2 linked regions of the Methylococcus capsulatus genome follow. Each later gene encodes a partner of the first gene's protein in a complex. Links are inferred from orthologs where the notes say so. Each region holds a gene or a part of one and is shown on either strand. Other genes may lie near its edges. The genes, in order: N4J17_RS00355 and smc.

Evidence for each region.
Region 2: the proteins of N4J17_RS00355 (region 1) and smc are in contact, whole or in part, in a crystal structure (PDB 3ZGX), measured with the Bacillus subtilis proteins. The link is inferred for Methylococcus capsulatus from one-to-one orthologs.

The regions. Positions count from the first base shown.
Region 1 is NZ_CP104311.1:68,548-72,371, forward strand. Bases 1-2,902 are described here. They hold N4J17_RS00355 (segregation and condensation protein A), read right to left. Parts: upstream 1,909-2,902; coding sequence 1,093-1,908; downstream 1-1,092. Other genes in these bases: rluB (23S rRNA pseudouridine(2605) synthase RluB), read right to left, coding at 1-508; scpB (SMC-Scp complex subunit ScpB), read right to left, coding at 495-1,091; N4J17_RS00360 (site-2 protease family protein), read right to left, coding at 1,905-2,570; N4J17_RS00365 (L-threonylcarbamoyladenylate synthase), read right to left, coding at 2,610-2,902. Also shown: more of N4J17_RS00365, read right to left, coding at 2,903-3,233; tRNA (adenosine(37)-N6)-threonylcarbamoyltransferase complex dimerization subunit type 1 TsaB, read right to left, coding at 3,284-3,824. UniProt on the Bacillus subtilis protein: Participates in chromosomal partition during cell division. May act via the formation of a condensin-like complex containing Smc and ScpB that pull DNA away from mid-cell into both cell halves.
Region 2 is NZ_CP104311.1:1,559,617-1,568,562, forward strand. Bases 3,035-7,112 are described here. They hold smc (chromosome segregation protein SMC), read left to right. Parts: upstream 3,035-3,402; coding sequence 3,403-6,912; downstream 6,913-7,112. Other genes in these bases: queF (preQ(1) synthase), read right to left, coding at 3,035-3,261; N4J17_RS07710 (cell division protein ZipA C-terminal FtsZ-binding domain-containing protein), read left to right, coding at 6,921-7,112. Outside these bases: N4J17_RS07675 (OmpH family outer membrane protein), read left to right, coding at 1-378; 3-hydroxyacyl-ACP dehydratase FabZ, read left to right, coding at 429-869; lpxA (acyl-ACP--UDP-N-acetylglucosamine O-acyltransferase), read left to right, coding at 866-1,636; N4J17_RS07690 (ribonuclease HII), read left to right, coding at 1,658-2,236; N4J17_RS07695 (MOSC domain-containing protein), read left to right, coding at 2,233-2,868; more of queF, read right to left, coding at 2,872-3,034; more of N4J17_RS07710, read left to right, coding at 7,113-7,643; NAD-dependent DNA ligase LigA, read left to right, coding at 7,640-8,946. UniProt on the Bacillus subtilis protein: Required for chromosome condensation and partitioning.

The sequences.
Region 1 (3,824 bases):
GCTGAACCCCGTTGATCAACCTTTCGATGACAGCCCCGCTGACCGTCCCCAGGATGCGGACGGCATACTCGCGCTCGACCGCGCGGGAAGGGTGCATCAGACGATGGGCCAGCTCACCATTGTTGGTCACGAGGATCAGCCCCTGGGTATTCACGTCGAGACGGCCGACCGCGACCCAGCGACCCAGTTCCAGCCGCGGCAATTGCGAGAAGATCACCGGACGGCCTTCCGGATCGCGCCGGCTGACCAGTTCACCCACCGGCTTGTGGTACAGCAGCACCCGGGTGAGAGCCTGCAGGCGCTTTTCGAGGTTGATCAGACGGCCGTTCAGCATGACCTGGTCACCCTTGCGGTAGCGGTCACCGAGATGGGCCGGTCGGCGGTTGAGGAAGACCTTGCCGTCACGGATCCAGCCTTCGATCTCCCGCCGGGAGCCGAAACCGGCATGCGCCAGTGCCTTCTGGATACGCTCGCCTTCGCCGGCCCCGGCCGGCTCAGGCTGCGGCACCGGGCGGTTCCTCGGGCGGATGGGTTGGGTCGGTTTGCGCGGCGGCAAAGACATCGGCTGACTCCGGTGATGCGGCGAATTCCGGCAGCGCCGGCAAATCCGCCAGGGATTCGAGATTGAAATAATCGAGGAACTGGGGCGTGGTGGCAAACAGCGCCGGGCGGCCAGGAACGTCGCGATGACCGACCACGGTCACCCATTCCCGCTCGGTGAGCGTCCGGATGATACCGGAACCGACCGCGACGCCACGAATCTCTTCGATCTGACCACGTGTCACCGGCTGCCGGTAGGCGATGATCGCCAGCGTCTCCAGCAGGGCGCGGGAGTAGCGGCCCGGCCGTTCCTCGAACAGCCTGGAGATCCATGGCGCGTAGGCGACGCGTACCTGAAACCGATAGCCGCTCGCCACCTTGCGAAGCTCCAGCGGCCGCTCCGAGTATTCTTCCGCCAGGGACTCCAGCGCCTGCCTGATTTCTTCGGCGTCAGGACGCTCGTCATCGCCGAACAAGGCTTCCAGCTCGGCGACGGAAAGCGGCCTGTGCGCCGCGAACAGCGCCGCCTCGATGATCGCCTTGAGATCCACGTCAGTCACCTCCAGCGACGGCCAGAGCCCGCACCCGCACCGCGCCGAGGGGCTCGTCCTGGATGATTTCGATCAACCGTTCCTTGCTCAGCTCCAGCACGGCCAGCAGCGACACCACCGCGCCGGGACGCCCCTCGTGCGAGGGGAACAAGGTTTCGAAAGCCAGCGTCGCATTGCCCGCCAGACGCTCGAGGATCATGCTCATGCGTTCGCGCACCGACAGTGCTTCCCGGCGAATGTGATGATGGCGGGTGTGGTTCAGGCGCTTGAGGACGTCCTGGAATGCCGACAGGAGATCGTTCATGGCGATGCTCGGATAGACCTTCGGCACCGGAATGTCGTCGCTCCCCGCCCCGGCTTCGAACAGGTCGCGCTCCAGCCGAGGAAGCCGGTCCAGCCGTTCCGCCGCGGCCTTAAAACGCTCATATTCCTGCAGGCGCCGCACGAGTTCGGCGCGCGGATCCTCTTCCTCGGCTTCCGTCTCCTTCGGCCGGGGCAGCAGCACCCTGGACTTGATCTCGGCCAGGATCGCAGCCATCAACAGGTACTCCGCCGCCAGTTCTATTCGCAGGCTGTCCATCATCTCGATGTAACCGATGTACTGGCGGGAGATCTCGGCGATCGGGATGTCGAGGATGTCTAAATTCTGCTTGCGGATCAGATACAGCAGCAGATCGAGTGGACCTTCGAAGGTTTCGAGAAAGATTTCCAGCGCATCCGGCGGAATGTACAGATCCTCCGGCAGCTGGCTAACCGGCGCACCCTTGACCAGTGCGACCGGCTCCAAAGCTTCCGCAGCGGGCGCCGTCCCGGTCATGCGCCTCCGGCCAGACCGACAACGGTGTAGATCAGATGCTGGACCAGCAGCAGCGGCCCCACCATGATTCGCCCGAGTATGTCCGTATAGATCAGGATCAGCAGGATCCAGAAGCCGTAGGGCTCGATCCGGCCATATTGGATCGCCGCCCGCAGCGGCAAGAGGGTGGAGACGACCCGGCTGCCGTCCAGCGGCGGAATAGGCAACAGATTCAGCACCATCAGCACACTGTTGATGGTAACCCCGGCCTTCCCCATCAAGCCGAGGGGCAGCGCCACATAATCCAGACTTTCTGGCAGCTCGGTGGCCAGCCGCAACAGGATCGCCCACCCCAGGGCCATCACCAGGTTGGCGCCGGGTCCGGCGACCGCCACCAACGCCATATCACGGCGCGGATGGCGCAGCCGCCCCCAGTCCACCGGCACCGGCTTGGCCCAACCGAAGATGAAGCCGCCGAAGGCCAGCAACAAACCTGGTACCAGGAGGGTGCCGACCGGATCGATGTGTCGCAGTGGGTTCAGCGAAAGCCGGCCAAGACTCTTGGCGGTGTTGTCGCCCAGCCTGCTGGCGGCCCAGCCATGCGCCACCTCATGGAGGGTGATCGCGAACAACACCGGCAACAGCCAGACACTGAAACGCTGAACCAAAGTAAGATCATCCATCGTGTGATCAGACCCGAAAGTGAAGAAGGGATGAGAAGTCTAGGTGCGCAGGAAGCCGATGCTGCCCCGGCCCTGGCGAACGATGACCGGGAGCTCGCCGGTCAGATCGACGATCGTGGTCTCCGCGAAGGGTACGACTCCCGCAGCGAGGATCAGTTCTACCCGCGATCCCACCCGCTCGCGGATGTCCTCGGGATCGGCGAGTCCTTCGGTCTCCCCGGGCAGGATCAGGGTCGAACTGAACAAGGGCTCGCCCAGTTCGGCCACCAGCAGTTGCGAAACCGCATTGTCGGGCAAGCGAATCCCAATGGTCTTGCGCTTGGGATGCTGGAGGCGACGCGGCACCTCGCGCGTGGCCTGCAGCAGAAAAGTGTAGGGCCCTGGTGTCAAAGTCTTGATCAGACGGAAAGCCTCGTTGTTGATCCGGGCGAAAGCCGATACCTGGGAAAGATCGTGGCAGATCAGCGTGAAGTTGTGTTCCGCATCCAGCTGGCGGATGGTGCGGATACGCTCCAGAGCGTCCTTGCGGTCCATCTGGCAGCCGAAGGCATAGGACGAATCGGTCGGATAGACGATCAGCCCCCCCTGGCGGACGATCTCCGCAGCCTGGCGGATCAGGCGCTGCTGCGGCGTGTGGGGATGCACCTCGAAATATTGTGCCATGCGGTTAGTGTACTACAGGAGCCGCGTCAGCCGATACGCGGCTTCCCGGTTCAAGGCTTCGGCTTTCTGGCGACATCGTCGCGGAGGTAAACCGGCAACGCCTGCTCCGCCGGTACGCATCCTCCCAGTGCATGGGTCCTGGCACCCAGGCGGACGACCGCCGCGGCACGGGGAAACCGCCCGCTCAAGACCGAGGCCAGGCGTCCGCCGGCCAGGCTGCTCAGGTCGGACTGGTAGGTGGCCCAGCCGCTGCCGATCGCGATGCCGGCAGCCCCCGGCGAAAAATCCGCTTGGCCCGGTGCCAGGACACGCTCCTGCCCCAACAATACGGGATAGCCTTCCGCGTCCCGGCGGTACACGGCGAAATAGACCTCGGCCATGCGCGCGTCGATGCACGGAAAAGCGTATTCGCAGCCCGTCTCGGTGATCGCCTCGTCCGCCAGGGCGGCCAGGGTGGAGACCGGAGCCACCGGGAGATCCAGCGCGAAGGCAATGCCTTGCGCCACGCCGGCGGCGATGCGGACGCCCGTGAACGAACCCGGCCCGCGCCCGAAAGCCACGGCATCCACCCCCCCGAGCGCGATGCCGGCT
Region 2 (8,946 bases), 1.5 Mb from region 1 along the record:
GCCAAGAAGGAGCTGGAACGGGAATTCTCCGCCAGGGATAAGAAACTGGTCGCGGAGCAGAAAGAGATCAAGGCTCTGGAAGAGCGCCTGACGAAAGGCGGGGAGATCACCAAGGAGCAGGAGCGCGATCTGATGAACCGCAAGCGCGAAGCCAAGCGGGCGCAGGACGAATTCCGGGAGGATTTCAACTTGCGGAGGAACGAGGAACTGGCGCAGCTTCAGAAGGAAATCTTCGAGGCGATCCAGTCGCTCGCCAAGGAAGAAGGGTTCGATTTGTTGCTGACCGATGGCGTGGTGTACGCGGCGGAAAGCATCGACGTGACGGATAAAGTGGAAAAGAAGCTCGTTGCAAGCTACCGTCCGTCGGGCAAGAAATAGTCCGGATTCGGGTTGCTGGCCTGACGACGAAACCCGAGAAGGAAAAAGTATTGGATATTCAAGCGATCAAGGACTTTTTGCCTCATCGTTACCCATTTCTTCTGGTCGATCGAGTGCTGGAGTGCGAGCCTGGAAACCGGCTGCTCGCCATAAAAAATGTCACCTATAACGAGCCGTTCTTTCAGGGGCATTTCCCGCATGTGCCCATCATGCCGGGAGTGCTGATCATCGAGGCGCTGGCGCAGACGACCGGCCTGCTCGCCTCGGAGACGGCGCCCGATGTGCTCGGAAAAGGGGCGACTTACTATCTGGTCGGGCTCGACAAAGTGCGTTTCAAGCGCCCCGTCGTGCCGGGCGACCAGCTTCGGCTCGAGGCGACGTATCTGCGCCATAAGCGGAACATCTGGGCATTCTCCTGTCGTGCCGATGTCGAAGGCGAGTTCGTGGCCAGCGCCGAGATCATGTGTGCAGCGGCGGAGCAGGGCTCTTGATCCACCCGACGGCGATCGTTGATCCGGCGGCGGAGATTGGGGAAGGCGTCGAAATCGGTGCCTATTCCATCGTCGGTAGCGGCGTCAGTATCGGCTCGGGTACGGTCATAGGGCCGCATGTGGTCATTCAGGGCGCTACCCGGATCGGCAACGACAATCGTATTTTCCAGTTCGCTTCGGTCGGCGAGGATCCGCAGGACAAAAAGTACCGCGGTGAACCGACCGCGCTGGAAATCGGCGACCGGAACGTCATACGCGAGTTCGCGACTCTCCATCGCGGCACGGTGCAGGATAAGGGGGTCACTCGCATCGGTGATGACAACCTCTTCATGGCCTATACCCATGTGGCCCATGACTGTGTGATCGGAAACCGGGTCATCATGGCCAACGCCGCTTCTCTGGCGGGCCATGTGAGGGTGGATGACGACGCCATCCTCGGCGGCTTCTCCCTGGTTCACCAGTTCTGCCGGATAGGACAGCACAGCTTCTCAGCCATGGGCAGCGTGATTTCCCGCGACGTCCCCCCCTACGTGATGGTGGGCGGGCGGCCGACCAAGCCGCACGGCATCAATGCGGTCGGGCTGGAGCGGAACGGCTTCGATTCCGTGGCGATCAGGCAGATCAAGAAAGCCTACAAAATCGTCTACAAGACCGGCTTCAAACTCGAAGAGGCGATCCGCCTGCTGGAGGAAATGAGCGAGGATGGACCTGAGGTTGCCTGCATGGTGGATTTTCTGAGGGCGAAGGGCCGCAGTATCATCCGCTGAGTGCCGGGATGAAGGTGGAGCATGCGTCGGATTGCGGGCATCGACGAGGTGGGGCGCGGTTGTATCGCGGGCCCGGTGATCGCGGCGGCAGTGATATTCGCTCCCGGCCAGGACACCGCCGGCTTCACTGATTCGAAGCGGCTGAGTGCCGAGCGCAGACGGGTTTTGGCTAGCCGCATCCGCTCCGAGTCCTTGGCGTGGGCAGTGGGGCGCGCAGAAGTGTCCGAAATCGACCGGCTCAACATCCTCCGGGCCACTCATTTGGCCATGTGCCGAGCGGTTGCCGCTCTGCCCGTTTCGCCGGATTGGATCAAGGTGGACGGTAACCGTTATCCCCCCTTGGATTGTCCAGGCGAGGCCGTGATCGGTGGGGATGCGTCGGTGGCCGAGATCGCGGCCGCATCGATTCTCGCCAAGGTCTTCAGAGATCGGGAAATGCAGGTGCTGGATCGGCTGTGTCCGGGCTATGCGCTGGGGGTGCACAAGGGTTATCCCACCCGGCTGCACGTCGATCGTTTGTCCAGTTTGGGCGTGAGTGTCTCTCACCGGCGCAGCTTTGGGCCGGTGCGGGAAGTCATCGACCGGAGTTCGGCTCCATGAACATCGTAGCGATCAGCATCGGCAGCGAGCGCCAGATCGAACATGCCGGCCGCCGGGTCGGGACGGGCATTTACAAGATGCCCGTCGATCGTCCCGTCAGGGTCGGAGTGGCTGGCATCGAGGGCGACATACAGGTCGACCGGGAAAACCATGGAGGACCCGACAAGGCAGTTTACGCCTACAGCGCCGATAACTACGGCTACTGGCAGAAGGACCTCGGGATCGAGGCTCTGCCCTACGGTTATTTCGGGGAGAATCTGACCCTCGCCGGCGGCGGCGATGACGAAGTGCACATAGGCGACGAGTTCCGGGTAGGACCGGTGCGGTTCCAGGTGACGCAGCCACGGGTCCCCTGTTTCAAGCTCGGCGTCAAGGTGGGCGATAATACCTTTCCCAAACGCTTCCTCGTCTCCGGCCGGGTGGGCTTCTACCTGAGGGTGCTGGAGGAAGGGGAACTCCGGGTCGGCGACCGGCTGGTGCGTACGGCAGTGGCCCCTGGAGGTGTCAGCGTGCGCGAGGCCATGCTGGCCCAGATAAAAGGGCCGAGGCAACAGGAAGTCATTTTGAGGCTGCTGAGACTGGATGCGCTGTCCGAGTCCTGGCGCGAAAGCCTGCGCGAAAAACTGGGATGACGCTCAGGGCAGGGCAACCGGGGCCGCCGGTTCCCAGCCTGGCGCGCGCCGTTCCGCGACCACGGTGGTGTAAATTCCACCGCGCACGTTGAATCTCGCAGTGACGCGCATGAACCGAGGACGCAAGGCGCGGTCCAGGTCGTCCAGAATGGCATTGGTCACGGCTTCGTGAAAAGCCCCTTCGTTCCGGAACGACCAAATGTACAGTTTGAGCGATTTGAGTTCGACACACTGCCGGTCCGGCACGTATTCCAGCAGGATCGTCGCGAAGTCCGGCTGGCCGGTCTTGGGGCACAGGCAGGTGAACTCGGGAACTTCGATGCGGATCGTGTAGTCGTGTTCCGGACGGGGGTTGTCGAAGGTTTCCAGGGTTTTGCTGGGTCGGGAAGGCATCGGGCGGTATTCGTGCATTGCTGTGGTGCATCCGGTGCCGCCCACTCGGGCAGGTGCCGGCGTTGGTCTGTATAATAGCCGGTTTGCCCTGCCACGAACAATTCGCCGCCCCGCTGCCGGAGGCGAGCGTCCTGAATCCCCATGCGACTGGAAAAGCTCAAGATCGCCGGTTTCAAGTCCTTCGTGGATCCGACGACCATACCCTTGCCGGGAAACCTGGTGGGGGTGGTGGGCCCGAACGGCTGCGGCAAGTCGAATGTCATCGATGCGGTGCGCTGGGTCATGGGGGAAAGTTCGGCGCGTCATCTGCGCGGCGAAACTATGACGGACGTCATCTTCAACGGTTCCAGTACCCGGAAGCCGGCGAGTCAGGCATCGGTGGAACTGGTCTTCGACAATTCTTCCGGGCGCGCCGGCGGCGAATTCGCCAAATATCAGCAGATCGCCATCCGGCGCCAAGTGGCCCGCGATGGGCAGTCGAGTTATTTCCTGAACGGCGCGCGCTGCCGGCGCAAGGACATCACCGATCTGTTCCTGGGCACCGGCCTGGGGGCACGCAGCTACGCCATCATCGAGCAAGGCACGATTTCCCGGCTGATCGAGGCGAAGCCGGAGGAAATGCGCGAAATCATCGAAGAGGCGGCCGGCATTTCCAAATACAAGGAGCGCAGGCACGAAACCGAGCAACGGATGCGCCATACCCGCGAGAACCTCGAGCGCCTGGCCGATTTGCGCGAGGAAGTCGGGCGGCAGTTGGGGCATCTGCAGCGTCAGGCCAGGAAAGCGGAGAAATTCATAGCCCTGCGCGACGAGGAACGCCGGCTCAAGCTCGAACTGCTCGGGCTGCGCTGGCGCACCTTGGAACGGCAGCTCGATCGGCTCAGGTGTGACCTGGAGGCGTCGGAGGAAAGGTTCCGGCGACTCAGTGGCGAGGAGCATGCCTGCCAGATTCAGCTGGAGGAGCTGGGGCGGCGGCGCGGCGTCGCCCAGGAAAAACTCGATGCCCAACAGGGGCGATTCTACGAACTGGGTGCGGAAATCAGCCGCCTGGACCAGTTCATTCGCCATACCCAGAAGTCGAGGGATGACCTGATTCAGGAACGGGAGCGGGTGGAGGCCGAATTACGGAAAGTCGAATCCGACCTCGACCAAGACTGTCACCGGCTCGAGGCGATGCGAGCAGAGGCGGCCGAACTCGTGGAAACCCTGGCGTCGTTGGAGCGGGAGGTTGCGGAAGCGGCGTCGGTTCGCCAAGCCGCGGAAGCGAAGTTGAAGGCGCATCGCGAAGGCTGGGAAACGTTGGCCGGCGATCAGCACAGACTCGAAGGACAGGCGGCTTTGTTGCGTTCGCGGTTGCAGCAGCTGCGGGAGCAGGAGCATCTGCTCGGCGGACGGCGCCAGCGTCTGTTGCAGCAGCAGTCGGAGCTGGAGAACGCGCTCGCCGGTCTCGACGTGCAGTCCCTCCGCGCGGAGGTGGGCGGCCTCGATGCGGAGCGGGAAGAGATGCTGGGAACGGCCGAAGCATTGGCAGGAGCGGCGGAGCAACAGCGCGAACGGCTGCGTTTCGTGCGGGAGCATCTGGACCAGATTCGCGCCGGTCTGCATGCCTTGCAGGGGAAGGTCGCTTCGCTCGAGACGCTGCAGCGCCATGCGATGGGGCGCGACCGCGGCGCCCTGGAGGCACTGCTCGAAGCATGGCAACTCTCCGGCGCCGACCGCCTGGGTGAGAAGATCGAAGTGGCGCCCGGTTGGGAGAATGCCGTGGAGACGGTACTGGGGGTGCACCTCGAAGCGGTGTGTGTCGACAGTCTGGCGCCTTACACTGCAAACCTTCTGGCTCAGGAGTTGGGGGAGTCTCTGGCGTTATGCGAATATCGGACAGGGGAGGGCGTCAAAAGGTCCGGCGGCCAGCGTCTGTTGGACCAAGTCCGCGCGCCCCTCGCGCTCGAAGGGCTGCTGGGCGCGATTTATTGCGCGTCCGATCCGGCGGAGGCGGTGGAGCGGGCGCGTTCGCTGCAACCGCATGAGTCCGTGGTGACGCCGGACGGAATCCGTATCGGGAAAGGCTGGATGCTGATGCAGAAGCCGGATGCCGGGCATGCCGGGACCCTCGCCCGTGAGCGGGAGCTGCGCGAATGCAGGCGGCGAGTCGAAGAGATGGAAGCGCAGTGCCGGCGTCTGGAAAAGGAGGCCGCGGAGGCCGAGATAGAGCTGCGGGATCTGGAGTCGGCATGGCGCGAGACCAGAAAAAAGGCGGACGATCTTTCCGCTCGGCTTTCCCGCGCGAGATCGGAGTTGGCGGCGGCCGAGGCCAGAAGCGAACAATGGGGTCATCGTCTGGTTCAGCTCGGCCATGAGCTGGACGAATTGGCCGACCAGGGCGTGCAACTGGCTGAGCAGCGAGCCGAGGCCGAGGAGGCTTTGCAGGCGGCCGAGCGTGAATCGCTACGGTTGCAGGATACGGCGGCGCAGCGGATGGAAGAGCGGCAAGTGCTGGAGGAGGCATTCGCCGCTGCCGAAGCGGCGGAGAAGGCGCTGCACGAGGACGTTCGCGTGCTCCGCAGCCGGACAGTCATGCTCGAATCGAACGAAGCCTTGACCCGTTCCCATGTGCAACGGTTGGAACAGCAGCATGGCCAGACCGCGGACCGGCTCACCGCCATCGTCCGGCGGCTGGAGGAGTCGCTGACACCGCTGGCAGACGAACGATTGCATCTGGAGGCGCTGACGGAGGAGCGCGCCGTCCTGGAGGCCGAAATGGCGCGTCAGCGCCGGCGGTTCAGCGAACTCGAATCGGACATACGGCGCGTCCTGGGTGAACGGCAGCGCGCGGAACATGAGCTTGCGGCCTTGCGGGAAGGCATCGGCCAGATCAAGCTGGCCTGGCAGGCCGCCGAAGTCCGCCGCCAGGGGATCGAGGAACAGTTTGCAGAACTCGGAGCGGCGCCGGCGGCAGTCGTGGCGGGTTTGCCGGAAGATGCCGAGGAAAGCGCCTGGCAGGCATCCGTCACCCGCCTGGCGGACGAGATCGACAGGCTCGGGCCGGTCAATCTCACAGCGATGCAGGAATATCAGGAGCAGGAGGAGCGCCAGCGCTATCTGGAGGAGCAGAACCGCGATCTCACCGAGTCGCTGGCGACGCTGGAGCAGGCCATCGAAAAGATCGACCGCGAATGCCGGGCCAGGTTCAAGGAGACCTTTGAGAAGATTAATGCCGGTTTTCAGCGCATGTTCCCCAAGCTTTTCGGCGGTGGCAAAGCTGCTCTCGAGCTCACGGAAAACAACCTGCTGATCGCCGGTGTGAGCGTGATGGCCCAGCCGCCCGGCAAGCGCAACAGCTCGATCCATCTCCTCTCCGGGGGGGAAAAGGCGCTGACCGCGGCAGCCCTGGTGTTCTCCATCTTCGAATTGAACCCCGCTCCTTTCTGTCTGCTGGACGAGGTGGACGCTCCATTGGACGATGCCAACGTCGGACGGTTCAGTCAGTTGGTGAAAGAAATGTCCGAGAAAGTACAATTTCTCTTCATCACCCATAACAAAGCCACAATGGAAATCGCTCAATATCTGGCCGGGGTCACCATGCGGGAACCCGGCGTGTCGCGCATCGTGGCGGTGGACATCGATGCGGCGGTTGAACTGGCTTCGGTTTGAGGGACGAAATGGATAGAGATACGGTTCGAATCATCATTCTGGTCGCAGGCGTGCTGGTGATTGCCGGGATTTATGTCTGGGGCCGTTACAAACGAACGATCCTCGATATGCTGGAGCGGTCCAGCGAATTCGGCGTCTTCGAGAAGGAGGAAGGTGCCGGGGAGTCGCGTTGGTCGTCCACGGAGGCGGAAGTGGACTTCGTTGGAGCAGCGAGAGAGTCGGCAGCGGCCGCCGACGAAACAGCGGCAGGCGTGAAGGCGAATGAGCTCCCGCGGGAGGCGGACGAAGAACCGCCAACCGGCGCTTCGCGCGCGTTGGGAGCGCCGTTTCTCATTCAGCTCAGCGTCGTCAAGGGCGGCGGTGGCCGGTTCTCCGGCGAGCGCCTGCGCGATGCCCTGATCGATCTTGATCTCGTGTACGGCGAAATGGGGATTTTCCACCGCTACGACAGCGCTTATCGCGAGCCTCTGTTCAGCGTGGCCAGTCTGGTCGAGCCCGGCACTTTTCCCGTGAACGACATGGAGAATTTCCGCACCCCCGGCGTCGTCTTCTTTTTCCAGCCGGCCAAGGTGCCGGACCCCCTGGAGGTTTTCGATGACCTCGTGGATACCTGTCGGGGGCTGGCGAGTGCGCTGGATGGCAGGGTGCTGGACGAACACCGGGCGGAGCTCACCGAGTCACGGGTGATCGAAATGCGCGAGATTCTGGCGGATGCGTGTGAACAGCCGTGAGCGCTCCTGCCGAAGTCATCGAAAAAGTACGTAAGCTGCGCGAAGAAATCGAGTTTCATAACGTTCGTTACTACCGACTCGACGATCCCCTCATCACGGATGCCGAGTACGACCGTCTGATGGCCGAACTGCTCGCCATCGAAGCCCAGTATCCTGAACTCGTCACTCCCGATTCGCCCACTCAACGGGTGGGCGCCCCCCCCGTCGAGGCCTTCGCCGAGGTCCGCCACGAAGTGCCCATGCTGTCGCTGGAGAACGCTTTCAGCGAGGAGGATCTCGCCGCGTTCGACCGGCGGGTGCGCAAGGAGCTGTCACAGGACATGCTCGAATACGTCGCGGAGCCGAAGCTCGATGGCCTCGCCGTCAATCTCCTCTACCAGGACGGTATTCTGGTCAGGGCCGCCACCCGCGGCGACGGCGAAGTCGGCGAGGATGTGACGCACAACGTCCGGGCGATCCGGGCGATCCCCCTGCGGCTGAAGGGCGAAGACTTCCCGGCCCATTTCGAGGCACGAGGGGAAGTGTTCATGCCCAAGCGCGGATTCCTCGCTCTCAACGAGCGCGCCCGCCGCAGCGGAGAGAAAACATTCGTGAATCCGCGCAATGCGGCGGCGGGCAGCCTGCGCCAGCTCGATGCCCGGATCACGGCGTCGCGTCCCTTGTCCTTTTATGCCTATGGCATCGGTGCGTTTCCCGACGACAAACTGCCCGCCACCCAGCATGAACTCCTCGAATCCCTGCAACGCTGGGGTTTGCCGGTTTCTCCGGAGTTTCGCGTCGTTCGGGGAGCGGCCGGCTGCCTCGAGTACTACCGCTCATTGAGGGAGCGTCGCCACGACCTCCCTTACGATATCGACGGCGTCGTGTACAAGGTTGACGACTTGAAATTCCAGGCGGCGCTGGGATTCGTCTCGCGTGCCCCCCGCTGGGCCATCGCCCACAAATTTCCCGCCGAGGAGGCGAGAACGCGGGTCTTGGGCATCGACGTGCAGGTCGGGCGTACTGGCGTGCTGACTCCGGTGGCAAGGCTGGAACCGGTGTTTGTCGGGGGGGTCACCATCACCAATGCGACGCTGCACAACGCCGACGAGATCCGCAGGAAGGATGTGAGGCCGGGGGACACCGTGATCGTCAGGCGCGCCGGCGACGTCATTCCGGAAATCGTCCGGGTTGTTCCGGAGCTGCGGGTGCCGGGGACGGAGCCATTTCGGATGCCGGAAGTCTGTCCCGAATGTGGTTCCGCTGTGGAAACGGAGCCGGGCGAGGCGTTGGCCCGTTGCAGCGGCGGCTTGTACTGTCCCGC